Regions from separate parts of the Drancourtella sp. An12 genome, predicted to be linked through region 1. Evidence: predicted binding sites of a transcription regulator. Region 1 holds the regulator's gene; each other region holds the start of a gene.
The links. Region 1 encodes Rex, which represses fermentation and respiration genes when NADH is low (regulators of the CRP and FNR family bind a similar motif). Its sites were predicted from a motif close to ATTGTTAANNNNTTAACAAT; they were not measured.
Positions count from the first base shown of each region.

Region 2: adhE (bifunctional acetaldehyde-CoA/alcohol dehydrogenase) is a predicted target of Rex. The motif match lies at 2,279-2,298, and genes of this name have one in related genera.
Region 3: gap (type I glyceraldehyde-3-phosphate dehydrogenase) is a predicted target of Rex. The motif match lies at 1,279-1,298, and genes of this name have one in related genera.
Region 4: B5E64_RS12540 (glycerol dehydrogenase) is a predicted target of Rex. The motif match lies at 1,322-1,341, and genes of this name have one in related genera.

Region 1 covers NZ_NFLO01000006.1:77,535-81,738, reverse strand. The annotation lists gene abc-f (ribosomal protection-like ABC-F family protein) at 1-1,115, opposite strand, end outside; gene B5E64_RS08125 (redox-sensing transcriptional repressor Rex) at 1,262-1,912, shown strand; gene B5E64_RS08120 (NAD(P)H-hydrate dehydratase) at 2,009-3,541, shown strand; gene alr (alanine racemase) at 3,538-4,204, shown strand, end outside.
Region 2 covers NZ_NFLO01000013.1:34,122-38,325, reverse strand. The annotation lists gene rpsD (30S ribosomal protein S4) at 1-476, shown strand, start outside; gene B5E64_RS11565 (DNA-directed RNA polymerase subunit alpha) at 516-1,475, shown strand; gene B5E64_RS11560 (bL17 family ribosomal protein) at 1,581-2,108, shown strand; gene adhE (bifunctional acetaldehyde-CoA/alcohol dehydrogenase) at 2,359-4,204, shown strand, end outside.
Region 3 covers NZ_NFLO01000021.1:5,005-9,208, reverse strand. The annotation lists gene mnmA (tRNA 2-thiouridine(34) synthase MnmA) at 1-328, shown strand, start outside; gene B5E64_RS14680 (histidinol-phosphatase HisJ family protein) at 346-1,152, shown strand; gene gap (type I glyceraldehyde-3-phosphate dehydrogenase) at 1,361-2,374, shown strand; gene B5E64_RS18525 (phosphoglycerate kinase) at 2,495-3,688, shown strand; gene tpiA (triose-phosphate isomerase) at 3,713-4,204, shown strand, end outside.
Region 4 covers NZ_NFLO01000015.1:20,433-24,636, forward strand. The annotation lists gene B5E64_RS12530 (hypothetical protein) at 1-409, shown strand, start outside; gene B5E64_RS12535 (RNHCP domain-containing protein) at 787-1,218, shown strand; gene B5E64_RS12540 (glycerol dehydrogenase) at 1,373-2,476, shown strand; gene B5E64_RS12545 (AraC family transcriptional regulator) at 2,615-3,529, opposite strand; gene B5E64_RS12550 (hypothetical protein) at 3,624-4,204, opposite strand, start outside.

The DNA.
Region 1 (4,204 bases):
ATTTTCAGAAGTGTCGTCTTTCCGGTACCATTGTCCCCGATAATCGCAACGTGTTCTCCACGTTTGATTTCAAAGCTGATGTCTTCAAAGAGCGTCTGATTCGGGAAAGCTTTGCTGAGGTGATCAACACGGAGCACATCATTTCCGCTGACAACAGAAGGCTCCAGCTTTAAATGCATATCAGCAGCAAGTTCCACCGGCTTTTCAATCCGCTCAATCTTTGCAAGCATCTTTTCCCGGCTCTCGGCCCGTTTGATGGATTTTTCCCGGTTGAAGGAACGAAGTTTTTCAATGACCGCTTCCTGATGCTTGATTTCCTGCTGCTGGTTAAGGTATTCTTTCAGCCTTGCATCCCGGAGCATCTGTTTTTTCTTCGCAAACTCCTGATAGTTACCAAGATACATAGTGAGCGTGCCGGCTTCGATTTCAATGATCTTTGTAACGACCCTGTTCAAAAAATACCGGTCGTGGGAGACAATCAGGACCGCTCCGGGGTAGTTCAGAAGATAGGTCTCAAGCCATGCAATCGAATGCAGATCAAGATGATTGGTAGGCTCATCCAGAAGCAGAATATCCGGTTTGGTAAGCAGAAGTTTTCCCAGAGAAACACGGGTTCGCTGCCCTCCGGAAAGGGAAGCGACCGGCTTTTCAAAATCTTCTTCTGTAAATCCCAGTCCCTTCAGGACTCCGGTGATTTCACTTTGATAGGCATAGCCGTTTTCCCGTTCAAACCGGGAAGTCAGATTGTGATAAGCGGCAAGCCTGTCCTCCAGATGGGATCCGGATAAAGTCTGAAGCTCAGCCTCAATTTTGCGGATCTGGCTTTCCATATCGATCAGATACTGTTTGGAAGTCTGCATTTCCTCATAGACTGTACGTGTGCTGTCCGTCATGGGATGCTGGGAAAGATACCCGAGCTGTTTCCCTTTTGCGAGAATAATATCCCCGGAATCTGCCGGAATCTCTCCGGTAATCATTTTCAAAATGGTAGATTTTCCGGCACCGTTTAAACCTGTCAGAGCCGCTTTCTCGTGATCCTCTATATGAAAAGAGCCATGTCTTACAATGACCTGGTCCCCAAACGATTTTTCCAGATTGTGACATGCAAGTATCATAGTATCCTCCTCTGATAAAACAAAAGTACCGTATTCATTATAACGGAATTTGTACAAAATACAACATAAAATCCCATAATAAGTTTGACTTTATTTCAAGTATTACATATAATAAAAGTATTGAAAAGAACAGGAAGGTGCTAAAAGTGGAAGGAAGAGGAATTTCTCAGGCAGTTATCAGAAGACTGCCTCGATACTACAGATACTTGGGAGAATTACTGGAAGACGGTGTAGAGCGCATTTCCTCCAACGACTTGAGCAAACGCATGAAAGTCACTGCTTCCCAGATCCGCCAGGATTTGAATAATTTCGGCGGTTTTGGACAGCAGGGGTATGGATATAATGTGAAATATTTGCACTCGGAGATTGGAAAGATCCTGGGGCTGGACAGAGAACATAATATGATTATTATCGGAGCCGGAAACCTTGGACAGGCGCTGGCAAACTATACCGCTTTTGAGCGCAGCGGATTTATGCTGAAGGGTCTGTTTGATGTCAACCCGACTTTGGCAGGTGTTACGGTCCGCGGAATCGAGATCCGTATGATGGACGAGCTGAAAAGTTTCATCAGGAATAATGACATTGAAATTGCGATTCTGACGATACCGAAGACGAAGGCGGTGGCAGTAGCCAATATGCTCGTGGAAAACGGTATCCGTGCAATCTGGAATTTTGCGCATACGGATCTGAATCTTCCGGATAATGTTGTTGTGGAAAACGTACATCTTTCCGAGAGTCTGATGCGGCTCTCCTACAATGTACTCCGCTATGAGGAAAAACATCAGAAGAAAAAATAAGAGAAAAGAAGGACGTGAGAGATTCGTACAACAGATGCGGGACTCCGCGTCTTTTTTCTGTATCCCGGAATGAAAGCGGGGAAAGGAGCGGTAAAGATGAAATATATCATTGATGGCAGGACAATGAAAGCAGCGGATGCATACACGATCGGGATGATCGGGATTCCGTCTCTTGTCCTGATGGAACGGGCGGCTCTGAAAGTGGTAGAGGCAGCCGAAAGGGAGATGCTTAACCTGTCGAAAAGCCTGATTGTGTGCGGAAGCGGAAACAACGGGGGCGACGGGTTTGCAGTGGGAAGACTGCTTCTGGAAAAAGGATACGGAGTGACTGCCGTACTGGTTGGGAATCCGGACCATTGTACCGAAGAGACAAAGACACAGATTCAGATTTTCAAGGCGGTCGGAGGAACCGTAAAACGGGAAATCCCGGAGGGAAGGTACACGGCTGTATTTGATGCTGTATTTGGAATCGGACTGAGCAGGCCGGTTGAGGGCAGGTATGCCGGAATTCTGGAACAGATGAACAGTCTGGACGCCGCAAAGATTGCGGTGGACATTCCTTCCGGAATTGATGCGGGGAACGGAGAGATTCTGGGGACGGCATTTCGCGCGGATCTGACGGTGACATTTGCATACCAGAAGGCAGGGATGGTTCTGTATCCGGGAGCTTTCTGCGCCGGAAAGGTCTGTGTGGAAGATATCGGAATTTATCTGCGCGGCGGCGTGGAAGGAACACGGTATCTGACTTATGAAAGAAAGGACGTAGGAAGGCTCTGTCCGCAGCGAAAAGACGATGCACATAAAGGAACTTACGGAAAAGTGCTGATGATTACCGGAAGCCAGGGCATGGCAGGCGCCGCGATTCTTTCCGCGAAGGCGGCATACCGGATGGGAAGCGGACTGGTACGTATACTGACGCCGGAATCCAACCGGGAAGTACTTCAGGCAACCCTGCCGGAAGCAGTCATAACGCCTTACGGAGAGGATCTGGAAAACCAGCTGGAGGAACTTCTGAACTGGGCGGATGTGATCTGCGCCGGATGTGGACTGGGGACGGATATACAGGCCGGTATGATAATAGAACATCTGCTCGTGTATCTGGGCACGCACAGAAAATACTGCGTGATGGATGCGGATGGCCTGAATCTAATTTCCGGAATGGAAGAAGAAAGAAGAAACACATATCTAAAAGCAGCGGGAAGCAGCCTGATCTTTACGCCTCACATCAGGGAATTCGCGCGTCTTCTTGGGAAAACGACGGAAGAAACGAAAAAAAACAGGATTGGACTTGCGCAAGAGTATGCCAAAACCTATAATATAATACTAACAGCAAAAGATGCCAGAACAGTTGTGGCAGGAGAAGGCAGGATTCCATATCTGAATACATCCGGGAACGGTGCGATGGCAAAAGCAGGTTCCGGGGATGTACTTGCAGGTATGATTACAGGCTGCCTGGCCCTTGGAATGGACCGCTTTGACGCTGCGGCGCTTGGTGTATTTATACACGGGCTGTGCGGAGACGAGGCAAGGGAAAAACTCGGGGCGCACAGCGTGCTTGCCGGGGACCTGATCGAGATGGCATCAGCTGTTTTACAGGAAATCGAGCGAAGAAAGGTTCAGTCAAAATGAAAAAGTACAGCAGAGTATGCGCAAAAATCAATTTGAATCATATTACATATAATATAGAACAGATGAGGAAACATATCTCACCGGATACGAAGATGATTCTGGTAGTAAAAGCGGACGGTTACGGCCACGGGGCATCACGGATCGCAAAAGAGACTCAGAATCTGGACTGCGTCTGGGGATACGCGACCGCAACGCTTGACGAGGCGGTGCTTCTGAGAAAGGCAGGAATTGAGAAACCGGTTCTTGTTCTCGGATGTACCTTTCCGGAGCAGTATGAGGAGGCGGTGGAAAACGAGATACGCATGACAGTCTACACTGAAGAGTCTGCGAAAGCGATCTCCGCCCTGGCATCCGCAAAGCAGAAAAAAGCATGGATTCACGTCAAGCTGGACACGGGGATGTCAAGACTCGGATTTCAGACAGGTGAAGATTCTCTGGATGCCATCGAACGGATTTTTCATCTCCCGGATCTTGAGATGGAAGGTATTTTTACTCATTTTGCAAAAGCAGACGAGGCAGATAAGTCCTTTACAAACAAGCAGATGGAACAATATATCTGGATGACAGACCGGTTAAAGGATAGAGGCATCGAGCCGAAATACCGCCACTGCTCCAACAGTGCCGGAATTATCGATCATCCGGAGGCCAATCTGGATCTTGTAC
Region 2 (4,204 bases), on a different contig from region 1:
GCGAGTATGCACTTCAGTTACGTGAAAAGCAGAAAGCAAAATTCATCTACGGCGTATTAGAAAAACCGTTCCGTAACTACTACAAGAGAGCAAAACAGATGAACGGTATGACAGGTACAAACCTGATGATCCTTCTTGAAACACGTCTTGACAACATCATCTTCCGTATGGGATTTGCCAGAACAAGACGCGAAGCAAGACAGATCGTTGATCACAAGCACGTACTCGTAAACGGCAAGCAGGTGAACATTCCGTCCTACCTTGTAAAGGCCGGCGATGTAATCGAAATCAAAGAGAAATGCAAAGGTTCTCAGAGATATAAAGATATCCTTGAGGTAACAGCAGGACGTCTTGTACCGGCATGGTTAGATGTAGATGCAGAAAGCTTAAAAGGAACAGTAAAGGAACTTCCGACACGCGATGAGATCGATGTACCGGTTGATGAAATGCTGATCGTCGAATTATATTCTAAATAATAACCCGTAAAACGTGCTGATAGCAGGAGGGAACTTATAGTGTTTGATTTTAATAAACCGAATATCGAAATCACAGAAATGTCAGAAGATAAAAGATACGGCAGATTTGTTGTGGAGCCGCTGGAAAGAGGCTACGGAACAACACTCGGAAACAGTCTGAGAAGAATTATGCTGTCCTCTCTGCCTGGAGCTGCAATTAGCCAGGTAAAGATCGATGGTGTACTTCATGAATTCAGTTCCATTCCGGGAGTGAAGGAAGACGTTACTGAGATTATCATGAATCTGAAGACATTGGCGATTAAAAACACTTCAGAAACAGACGAACCAAAAACAGCTTATATCGAATTTGAAGGAGAAGGCGTTGTAACAGGCGCTGATATTCAGGTGGATTCTGATATTGAAATCATGAATCCGGATGTTGTCATTGCTACACTGAACGGTGGAGCAGACAGCAAGCTTTACATGGAGCTGACCATCACAAAAGGAAGAGGTTATGTAAGCTCGGATAAGAACAAGAAGGAAGATCTTCCGATCGGCGTGATCCCGATTGATTCTATCTACACTCCTGTAGAGCGTGTAAATCTGACTGTACAGAATACTCGTGTCGGACAGATTACAGACTACGATAAGCTGACGCTGGATGTATATACAAACGGTACCCTGCTTCCGGATGAGGCAGTCAGCCTTGCGGCAAAAGTGTTAAACGAACATCTGAAGCTCTTTATTGATCTCTCCGAAGTGGCTCAGGCTGCTGAAGTGATGATCGAAAAAGAAGATGATGAGAAAGAAAAAGTTCTTGAGATGAGTATCGATGAGCTGGAACTTTCTGTTCGTTCTTACAACTGCCTGAAGAGAGCTGGAATCAATACCGTGGAAGAGCTGACAAACAGAACTCCTGAGGATATGATGAAAGTACGTAATCTGGGACGTAAGTCTTTAGAAGAAGTGTTAGCAAAATTGAAAGAACTCGGCCTCGAACTCAGCCAGGGAGAGGAATAGAGAATAAGATAATTTCCTGCCGGTAAGCCCGATGTGCGCGGCAGGGCATTTGACTAGTAAGCCCGAAGATGCATAATCAGATGTAAATAATGGAGGAAAAGAACAATGGCAAAGTATAGAAAGCTTGGAAGAAGAAGTGATTTAAGAAAGGCTCTGTTAAGAAATCAGGTTACAGCTCTTTTAAATCATGGAAGAATCAGAACAACAGAAGCGAAAGCGAAAGAAATCCGCAAAATCGCTGAAGGTCTGATTGCAATGGCTGTAAAAGAAAAAGATAACTTCGAAGAAGTAACTGTAACAGCAAAAGTTGCACGTAAAGATGCTGACGGAAAGCGCGTGAAAGAAGTTGTAGACGGAAAGAAAGTAACCGTTTACGATGAAGTTGAGAAGAAGATCAAAAAAGATCTTCCATCCAGACTGCATGCACGCCGCCAGATGCTGAAAGTTCTCGTTCCGGTTAAAGAAGTTGTAGACGGAAAGAAGAAAGCTCCGAAGGAAGTAGATCTTGTTGAAAAATTATTCACAGAGATCGCTCCGAAATACGAAGGACGTAACGGTGGTTACACAAGAATCGTAAAGATTGGACAGCGTAAAGGTGACGCTGCGATGGAAGTATTCATCGAGTTAGTTTAATATTGAGAACATAAACGGTTTTCCTTTTATGGAAAGCCGTTTTTTATGTTTTAGAAATGAGTTACAGTCATAAAGTAATCGGAAAAATGACGAAGACAATCATAAAATCAGGCATTCGTTTATGCAAAAAGTAGAAAGAGTTTTCTTCGTTAAAAAATTATCAAAAATGAATTGACAAATAATTAACGATGAACTATACTAAGCACAGTGAAACGATAAAAACGTTTTAGAGTTTAGGAGGAAGATAAGCATGGCGACAAAGAAAAAAGAAGCACCAGCAATTATTGACAATGTGGAAGCTCTTATTGAAAAAATCAAAGCAATGAAAGAAGCTCAGAAGGTATTTGCTACTTTTACACAGGAACAGGTCGATAAGATCTTTTTTGAAGCAGCAATGGCAGCTAACAAGGCTCGTATCCCGCTGGCAAAGATGGCAGTGGAAGAAACCGGAATGGGCGTTGTCGAAGATAAGATTATTAAAAATCACTATGCGGCTGAATATATTTACAATGCATATAAAAATACAAAGACATGCGGTGTGATCGAAGAAGACACGGCATACGGAATCAAAAAGATTGCAGAGCCAATCGGTCTGATTGCCGCTGTTATTCCTACGACAAACCCGACATCTACAGCAATCTTCAAGACACTGATTGCGTTAAAGACAAGAAATGCAATCATTATCAGCCCGCATCCACGTGCAAAAGCATGTACGATTGCGGCAGCCAAAGTTGTGCTTGACGCAGCTGTCAAAGCAGGTGCTCCGGAAGGCATTATCGGATGGATCGATGTTCCGTCTCTGGAACTGACAAATGAAGTCATGAGAGATGCTGATATTATCCTCGCTACAGGCGGCCCTGGAATGGTAAAAGCTGCATACTCCTCCGGAAAACCGGCACTTGGAGTAGGTGCAGGAAATACACCGGCAATTATTGATGAGACAGCAGACATCAAACTTGCTGTAAACTCCATCATTCATTCTAAAACGTTTGATAACGGTATGATCTGTGCTTCTGAACAGTCCGTAACTGTTCTGGAGAGTGTATACGAAGAAGTAAAGAAAGAATTCGCTTATCGCGGATGCTACTTCTTAAAGAAGGATGAGATCGAAAAAGTAAGAAAAACGATCATTATCAACGGTGCCCTGAATGCGAAGATCGTAGGACAGAGCGCATACACAATTGCAAAACTTGCAGGAGTAGACGTTCCTGAAAATACAAAGATCCTGATCGGTGAAGTAGAATCCGTAGATATCTCTGAAGAATTTGCTCATGAGAAACTTTCTCCGGTACTTGCAATGTATAAAGCGAAGACATTTGACGAGGCTATCGCAAAGGCAGAGCAGCTTGTTGCAGACGGTGGATATGGACATACTTCTTCCCTGTACGTCAATACAGCAGAGAAAGAAAAAATGGCTAAACATGCTGCAGCAATGAAGACCTGCCGTATCCTGATCAACACACCTTCTTCCCAGGGTGGTATCGGTGATTTATACAACTTCAAACTTGCTCCGTCTCTGACACTTGGATGTGGATCCTGGGGAGGCAACTCCGTATCCGAAAACGTAGGAGTGAAACATCTGATCAACATTAAGACAGTTGCCGAGAGGAGAGAGAATATGCTTTGGTTCAGAACACCTGAAAAAGTTTACTTTAAAAAAGGATGTATGCCGGTGGCTCTCGACGAGCTCGGAACAGAGATGCACAAGAAGAAAGCATTTATCGTTACTGATACATTCTTATACAAAAATGGTTATGTAAAACCGATCGAAGAGAAACTCGATGAGATGGGAATTCAGCATACATGCTTCTACGAAGTGGCACCGGACCCGACTTTACAGTGCGCACTCAAAGGTACAGACCAGATGAGAGCATTCGAGCCGGATACAATCATCGCACTCGGCGGCGGATCCGCAATGGACGCAGCAAAGATCATGTGGGTAATGTATGAACATCCGGAAGCAAACTTTGAAGACATGGCTATGGACTTCATGGATATCCGTAAGAGAGTATACAAATTCCCTAAGATGGGAGAGAAAGCTTACTTTGTAGCAATCCCGACTTCTTCAGGTACAGGTTCCGAGGTGACACCGTTTG
Region 3 (4,204 bases), on a different contig from region 1:
AGTGGCCCTTGGTTATCCGGTTTTTGTCCTTGCGATCCGTCCGGAGACAAACGAAGTGGTACTTGGAAATGATGAAGAGTCACTGAAACGGGAAGTGAAGGCACGCCTGCTCAATCCAATGGGAGCGGCAGACTTTAAGGAACTGGAAGGAAAGAGGATCTTCGCCAAAATCCGTTACAACCACCGGGGTGGCTGGTGTACGCTCCAGAAGACAGGGGATGACGAAATCACCTGTACATTTGAAGAACCTCAGCGGGCGGTGACACCGGGACAGGCACTGGTTCTCTACAGTGACGGCTATATTCTTGGCGGAGGACGTATCATCTGATACGGGAAGGAGAAAGTATGATCACAGCAGATTATCACATGCACACGAATTTTTCATCGGATTCGGACGCATCTCCGGAATCGATGGCGCTTGGCGCAGTCAGAAAAGGATTAAAACAGATCTGTATTACAGACCATCAGGACTGGGATTATCCGGAAGACGACCAGCAGTTCCGGATTGACATGGACCGCTATATACCGGCAATCCAGGAGTTAAAAGAGAAATTCAAAGATCAGATTTCCGTCGGACTTGGGGTGGAAATCGGATTTCAGCAGCATCTGGGAGAATACTATCGGAATTTTACAGCCTCCTATCCCTTTGACTTTGTGATCGGAAGCACACATGTTGTGGAGGGGAGAGATCCGTATAACCGGGTACTGTTCGCAACCCGTTCAGACGCGGAAGTATATGAAAAATCATTTGTAGAGACATGGGAAAACATCCGGATCATACAGGATTTCGATGTGCTCGGCCATATGGACTATATCGTGCGGTACGGCAGAAACCAGGCAAGAGATTACAACTGGAAAAACTATTCAGACCTGATTGATGAAATCCTGCGATGGCTGATTGAACACGGAAAGGGAATCGAGATGAACATGGCAGGCTTTAAGTACAAACTTGGATTCTGTCATCCGTACCCGGAGATTATCAGGCGTTACAGAGAGCTTGGCGGAGAGATCATCACAGTGGGATCTGATGCCCATCAGCCGGATCACATCGCATACCAGTACGAGGATGCCGGAAGGATTCTGGAGGAATGCGGATTCCGGTATTATACAATATTTATAGACAGAAAGCCGAAATTTTTGAAAATCATTTAAAATGTCTATCGAATATAAACAAAATTCTTGCAGGGCAGGAATCGATATAAGAGAAATGGCAAAAACTTGGATAAAAATATGTAAAGATACTTGAATTCCTGTCTTTTTTTTAGTACAATCAGTATGGTTGATGAATCTTTAACAAGGAAGAATCACCATCTGCATCATGCAGAACAGAAACTAAATTAAACTTTAGGAGGAATTAATCATGGCAGTAAAAGTAGCGATTAATGGTTTTGGACGTATCGGACGTCTTGCATTCAGACAAATGTTCGGAGCAGAAGGATATGAGATTGTTGCAATCAACGACCTCACATCTCCGAAAATGCTTGCTCACTTATTAAAATATGACTCAACACAGGGAAAATACGCATTAGCAGATAAGGTTACAGCAGGCGAAGATTCCATCACAGTTGACGGACAGGAAATCAAAATCTATGCAAAAGCTAACGCTGAAGAACTTCCATGGGGAGAGATCGGAGTAGATGTAGTTCTTGAATGTACAGGTTTCTATACATCCAAAGAAAAAGCTTCCGCTCACATCAAGGCAGGTGCTAAGAAAGTTGTTATTTCCGCACCGGCAGGAAATGATCTTCCTACCATCGTTTACAATGTAAACCACGACAAACTTACAAAGGATGACAACATCATCTCCGCAGCATCCTGTACAACAAACTGCTTGGCTCCTATGGCTAAAGCACTGAACGATCTTGCACCGATCAAATCCGGTATCATGTGCACAATCCACGCTTACACAGGCGACCAGATGACACTTGACGGACCGCAGAGAAAAGGTGACTTAAGAAGATCCCGTGCAGCAGCATGCAACATCGTACCAAACTCTACAGGAGCAGCAAAAGCCATTGGATTAGTTATTCCTGAATTGAACGGTAAATTAATCGGATCCGCTCAGCGTGTACCAACACCTACAGGATCTACAACAATCTTAACAGCTGTTGTTGAAGGAAATGTTACAAAAGAACAGATCAACGAAGCTATGAAAGCAGCATCCAACGAATCTTACGGATACAACGAAGACGAAATCGTATCCAGCGATATCGTAGGAATGACATATGGTTCCTTATTCGATGCTACTCAGACAATGGTATTACCATTAGATAACGGAACAACAGAAGTTCAGGTTGTTTCCTGGTATGACAACGAAAATTCTTACACAAGCCAGATGGTAAGAACAATCAAACATTTCGGAACATTATTATAATTTCTGATATTCCGAATCATAAGCGGGGCAGGCTATCCTGCCGGAATAAGACTCAACGCAGGGTCCGGTCTTTTATGGGACCGGACCCTTTTTGTCAGAATAATAAGGAGGCAAAAAACAATGCTTAACAAAAAATCCGTAGATGATATCAATGTAAAAGGGAAAAGAGTCCTTGTAAGATGCGATTTCAACGTACCGTTGATCGACGGCAAAATCACAGATGAAAACCGTCTTGTTGCAGCACTTCCGACCATTAAAAAGCTCATCGCCGACGGCGGAAAAGTGATTCTCTGCTCCCACCTTGGAAAACCGAAAGGAGAACCGAAACCGGAATTATCTCTGGCACCGGTTGCTGTAAGACTTTCTGAATTACTTGGACAGGAAGTGAAATTTGCAGCAGATCCGGAAGTAGTAGGACCAAACGCAAAGGCTGCAGTAGAAGCAATGAATGACGGAGATGTTATTCTTCTTGAAAATACACGTTACCGCGCAGAAGAGACAAAGAATGAAGATAAATTCAGCCAGGAGCTTGCTTCTCTCTGCGATGTATTCGTAAACGATGCGTTTGGTACAGCTCACAGAGCGCACTGCTCCAATGTAGGTGTGACAAAATATGTAGATACAGCTGTTGTCGGATATCTGATGCAGAAAGAGATCGATTTCCTCGGAAACGCAGTAGAACATCCGGAAAGACCGTTCGTTGCAATCCTTGGCGGAGCAAAAGTTTCCAGCAAGATTTCTGTAATCGAAAGACTGCTTGACAAAGTGGATACTCTGATCATCGGAGGCGGAATGGCCTATACATTTGCAAAAGCACAGGGCGGAAAGATCGGTATCTCCCTTTGCGAGGATGATTATCTGGAGTATGCATTAAACATGATTAAAAAAGCGGAGGAAAAAGGCGTGAAACTTCTTCTTCCGGTTGACAATATTATCGGCGACCAGTTCTCAAATGATGCAAACACCCAGATTGTAAAGACTGGAGAAATTCCGGACGGATGGGAAGGAATGGACATCGGACCTGAGACTGAGAAAATTTTTGCCGAGGCTGTAAAAGATGCGAAGACAGTTGTATGGAACGGACCGATGGGATGTTTTGAAATGCCGAAATTTGCTCATGGAACAAAGGCAGTGGCAGAAGCACTTGCAAACACAGAAGCTGTAACAATCATCGGAGGAGGAGACTCTGCAGCAGCTGTCAACCAGCTTGGATACGGAGATAAGATGACACATATCTCTACAGGCGGCGGTGCATCTCTGGAATTCCTTGAAGGAAAAGAATTACCGGGTGTAGCAGCAGCGAATGATAAGTAGAACACAGAAAAGAGGGTAAACAAAATGGCAAGAAAGAAAATTATCGCCGGAAACTGGAAAATGAACATGACTCCGTCCCAGGCAGTTGCTCTGGTAAACGAGTTAAAGCCTCTCGTAGCAACAGAGGAAGCAGATGTAGTATTCTGTGTACCGGCAATTGATATTATTCCGGCTATGGAAGCAGCAAAAGGCAGCAATATCGTAATTGGTGCCGAGAACATGTACTTTGAAGAAAAGGGTGCATATACAGGAGAAATCGCTCCGGAAATGCTGACAGATGCAGGAGTGAAATATGTCATCATCGGACATTCCGAAAGAAGAGAGTATTTTGGAGAGTCAGACGAAGATGTTAATAAGAAAGTACTGAAAGCATTTGAACACGGCATCACACCGATCATCTGCTGCGGAGAAACTCTTGCACAGAGAGAACAGGGCGTGACAATGGATTTCGTTCGTATGCAGATCAAGATTGCTTTCCAGAACGTGACAGCAGATCAGGCAAAGACAGCAGTGATC
Region 4 (4,204 bases), on a different contig from region 1:
CATCCACGACAGCGTCCGGATCGATGAAACCATTCTAACCCATGCAGTCATGGATTATTTTACGGATATTTCACGCATGAAGGAATTTCACCATATGAGGCACATCAGTGAGCGGAAGGTGCTTGCCTATGAAACCTACTGGCTTCTTCGCCGGAAACCTTTTCAGGTAATGAAGACCGACGGCGAAGAGGAGTTCTGGGCTTTCCTCAACGAAAAATTCGCGTTTACACGGATCGCTTCTTTCCTGACACGCGACCAGAAATCCGTGATTCTGGATGAAGCATCCAAAAAAGCATTCCTCAACTTTCTGGATACCCTTTACTATTTTCTAAAATACAGAGACTATGATCCGAAAATGCTGGAGCTCGTCATTATGGGCTTTCAGGCAGGGCAGCTGATCCATTCATAGGGGCTGTCACTGCCTGAAAACGGCGTTTTTTCTTTACAATTCCACTTCCATATGATATGATAAAAAAATCTTAAAGCAGAAGGGAGAGAAGTGGATGTCGGCAAATCGTAAATAACAGGGCAATAAATTTTGTTTTCATCTGAAAGATGATGAGTTTTTTATTGTACTCTTTTTTACGATTGAAATCGGATCGCACTTCTCAGAAGAAAAGTGTTTTTTGCGCTGTCAGAAAGAGCATGTCCGCATACCGGAGATGCCTGGCGGCCGCATATCGGTACATGAGATAACTCGTCTTTCAGGAGTTATCTTTTTTTATTGCCCTGCACAGACAATGGAAAGCAACGAGAAATGTATTTGTGTAAGGGAGATAACTGACAATGAATCGTGAAAACAAAAAGAAAAAATACGAAAAAGGATATTATAAAACCCACCCGTGCAAGGACAGCTTCACCTGTAAGGTTTGCGGACGCCCGGTCGTTTCAGCAGGCGCAGGAACGGACCACCGCAACCACTGCCCGAACTGCCTGTCCAGCCTGCATGTGGACATCGAACCGGGAGACAGGGAATCTGACTGCGGAGGCATCATGGACCCGATCGCAGTCTGGACCCGCAAGAACGGCGAATGGGCCATCATCCACCGCTGCCGCCGATGCGGAAAGCTTTCATCCAACCGGATTGCCGCCGATGACAATCCAATGAAACTCATGTCCATCGCCATGAAGCCATTGTGTCTGCCGCCCTTCCCGCTGGAAAGGATTGAAGAACTGACACTCCTCATGGGTGGAGACGGAACGCTGTCCCGCAAATAGTTTTAATGTGTATAAGTTTTCATTTTTGCACAAATTATTCGTAATTATGCATATTTTTTTCAGAATAATTCATCTTGCTTTTCACATCAGATATTTTATACTGATAGTCAAAGAAATAACAAAGTAAACGCAAGGCGAAAGGGAGGTCTTACATATGCTTAGACTTAGAATGATGCGTGCACCTCAAAAATATGTACAGGGAAAAGATTCTCTGCTGCAATTCCACAAGGAAATGACCAGTCTTGGTGATAAGTGGCTGTTTATCTGCTCCAGAAGCGGATATAAGATGGCTCACGACAAGATCGAAAAAAGTTTTGAAGGGACATCCGACGTCCGCCAGTACGAAATCTTCGGCGGAGTTTCAAGTACAGGGGAGATCGAAAAAATGCGGGAAATCGTCAGAGAAAACCATCTGAATGTCGTCGTCGGTGTGGGCGGCGGTTCCGCAATTGACACAGCAAAAGCGACAGCACACTACGAAAAGCTTCCTGTCGTTATTGTACCAACCGTTGTAGCGACAGACGCTCCATGCACCGGTCTTTCTGTTATCTACAATGATGATGAAACATTCAACAGTTATCTGTTCTATCCAAAGAACCCGGAAGCCGTCATTGTAGACAGTGCCATCATCGCTAATGCGCCGGTCAGATTCCTGGTTGCCGGCATGGGCGATGCCCTCGGAACTTATTTTGAAGCACGCGCATGCGAGCGCACAGACGCTCCGAGCCTGGAATCCGGCGGAATTACCCAGTCAGCCATGGCTCTCTGCCGGCTCTGTTATGACACACTGAAAGAATACGGGGCTTCTGCAAAAAAGGCATGCGAATGCAATGTGGTAACTCCGGCACTGGAAGCCATTATCGAAGCCAATGTTTACCTCTCCGGTGTCGGTGCCGACAACGGAGGGCTTGCCGTTGCCCACTCTTTCTATAACGGTCTTACCGCACTTGGCGGCCACAGCGCTCCGCATGGAAACTGCGTTGCTTTTGGCACCCTCGTACAGCTTGTTCTGGAACGGGCATCTAAAGAAGAATTCAAGGAAGTACAGAATTTCTGTATGGAAGTCGGCCTTCCTGTTACACTGGAAGAAATCGGTATCACCAAAGACGAAGAGATCCGCATTATCGCCGAGAAATCCTGTGTAGAAGGTGAATCCATCCACAACATGGTAGCGGACGTCACTCCGGATCAGCTCTACGCAGCTATCGTTGCAGCGGACGCTCTTGGAAAAGAGGCACTTGCGGAAAAGGAAAAATAAGTTCATATCCTACCTTTAAACAGCCGTCCGGCAAGAATGATGCCTCTAGATATTCCCATATTACAAAGCGGCAGGCGTGGTTCATATGAATCGCGCCTGCCGCTGTATTATGCCCATTAAAAGAAACATTCATCATCGTTACAAATTCTCTTCCGCCAGCGTTTTTAGTTCCTCTGCAATCTCATGATTGCCCGTCTTTTCAGCCAACGGAAGAAAAATTTCCATGGTTTCAGCTGCCCGTTTTTTTCTTTGTTCCTCATCGATCCATTCAATCGTCTTCATATTATGAAGACGCTCGGCGAGCCGGAGCAAGGTGACCTGTTCCAAAAGATCTGTCTCCATATCCGCTTCTTCCGCTGCTTTTGCTTCAATCAGATCAGCTGTTTTCTCCGGAAGATATTTCCTTAATTCTTTCATTGTGGCTTCTGTCTTTTTCAATGCATCGCAAAATAAGCCTGCGAGAATGGTTTCAGGCTCCGCCTCCATATCCGCAAGTAAAAGCGCAGTGTGGAGCGGGTGTGTGATATATTCATCACCTGAATATCGTTTCATTCCTTGATAAATCTGGCATGCATAAAGATACATCTGCTCAAGCTTTCCCACATCTTCTTGTGGATTCAATGTCAAAACCCTCTCTTTTAATTTTTCAAACAGCATTTGTTTTTCAGCATGTTCCTCTGGTCTTCCAGTCATTCCCTCGTTCATATTTTTTCCTCCTAACTGTTTCATACTCATAACCATGGCTCGCAGTAAGGCCGGGCAGTAACCAAACTCTTTTTTGAATGCTTTCGTAAATCCATTGTGAGATTCCCAGCCATATTTTACAGCTGTATCCACAATCTTCGCTCCATTCCGTATATCCCCGGACGCCCTTCGGAGTTTTTCACTTTTTACATATTCCATCACTGAAACTCCAGTCTCCTGCCGGAAGATTCTTGAAAAATGATATTCTGAATATCCAACCGTCCCAGCGATCTTTGCCACTGTCAGCACTTCATCAATATGCTTTTCGATATACTCCTTACTTTTCCGAATAATGGTTCCTGCTTCCATATACCTCACTCCTATTGTTTCTTCCACGTGGTACATTTAGTATAGGACGCACCAAATAAAATTGCTGTTCCAAATCTGCTGTTTTTTATATTCACTATTCATTTTTATGTCCATGATGGTGATGTTTTCCCTGTCCGCTTCCTCCGGTTCCGGTACTTGTCTGTGTGTCACCATCCGCTTCCAGTTCCCGGATCCTCTCATAAAGTTCTCTCATGGTCATATTGGCCGCTTCCTCCGTCGTTATGTCGGGATCCAGCTCCTTCAATTCCAGATATGCTCTGTATTTGCCATATCCAAGTCCTGCTTCTTCCGCTTCTTGCGCTTCGCTTTCTGTCGCATGGCAGCAGTCGATATTGTGCTGTGTCTGTTCCAGTTCTTCCACAAATGCCATCATATCCTGACTCTGCTTGTTTTCTCCTATAACAACCACAGATAAAATTTCATTCTGATTCAAAAGTGCCGCAATCTGCTCATTTTGTAGAATTTCATCCACCGCCTCATCATAATCCATAAATCGGAGGTTTAATTCCCCGGCCAGTCTTTCCCCGTCTTCATTTTTCCCTTCCAGAGAAAGCACTCTACCAAAGCGGTTGACTTCCATTTCCAGCGAAGGATTCACTTCGATCTGAATCGCCGCTGTCGGAAGGAAAAAGCTCCAGTATCCCCCTGCAATCA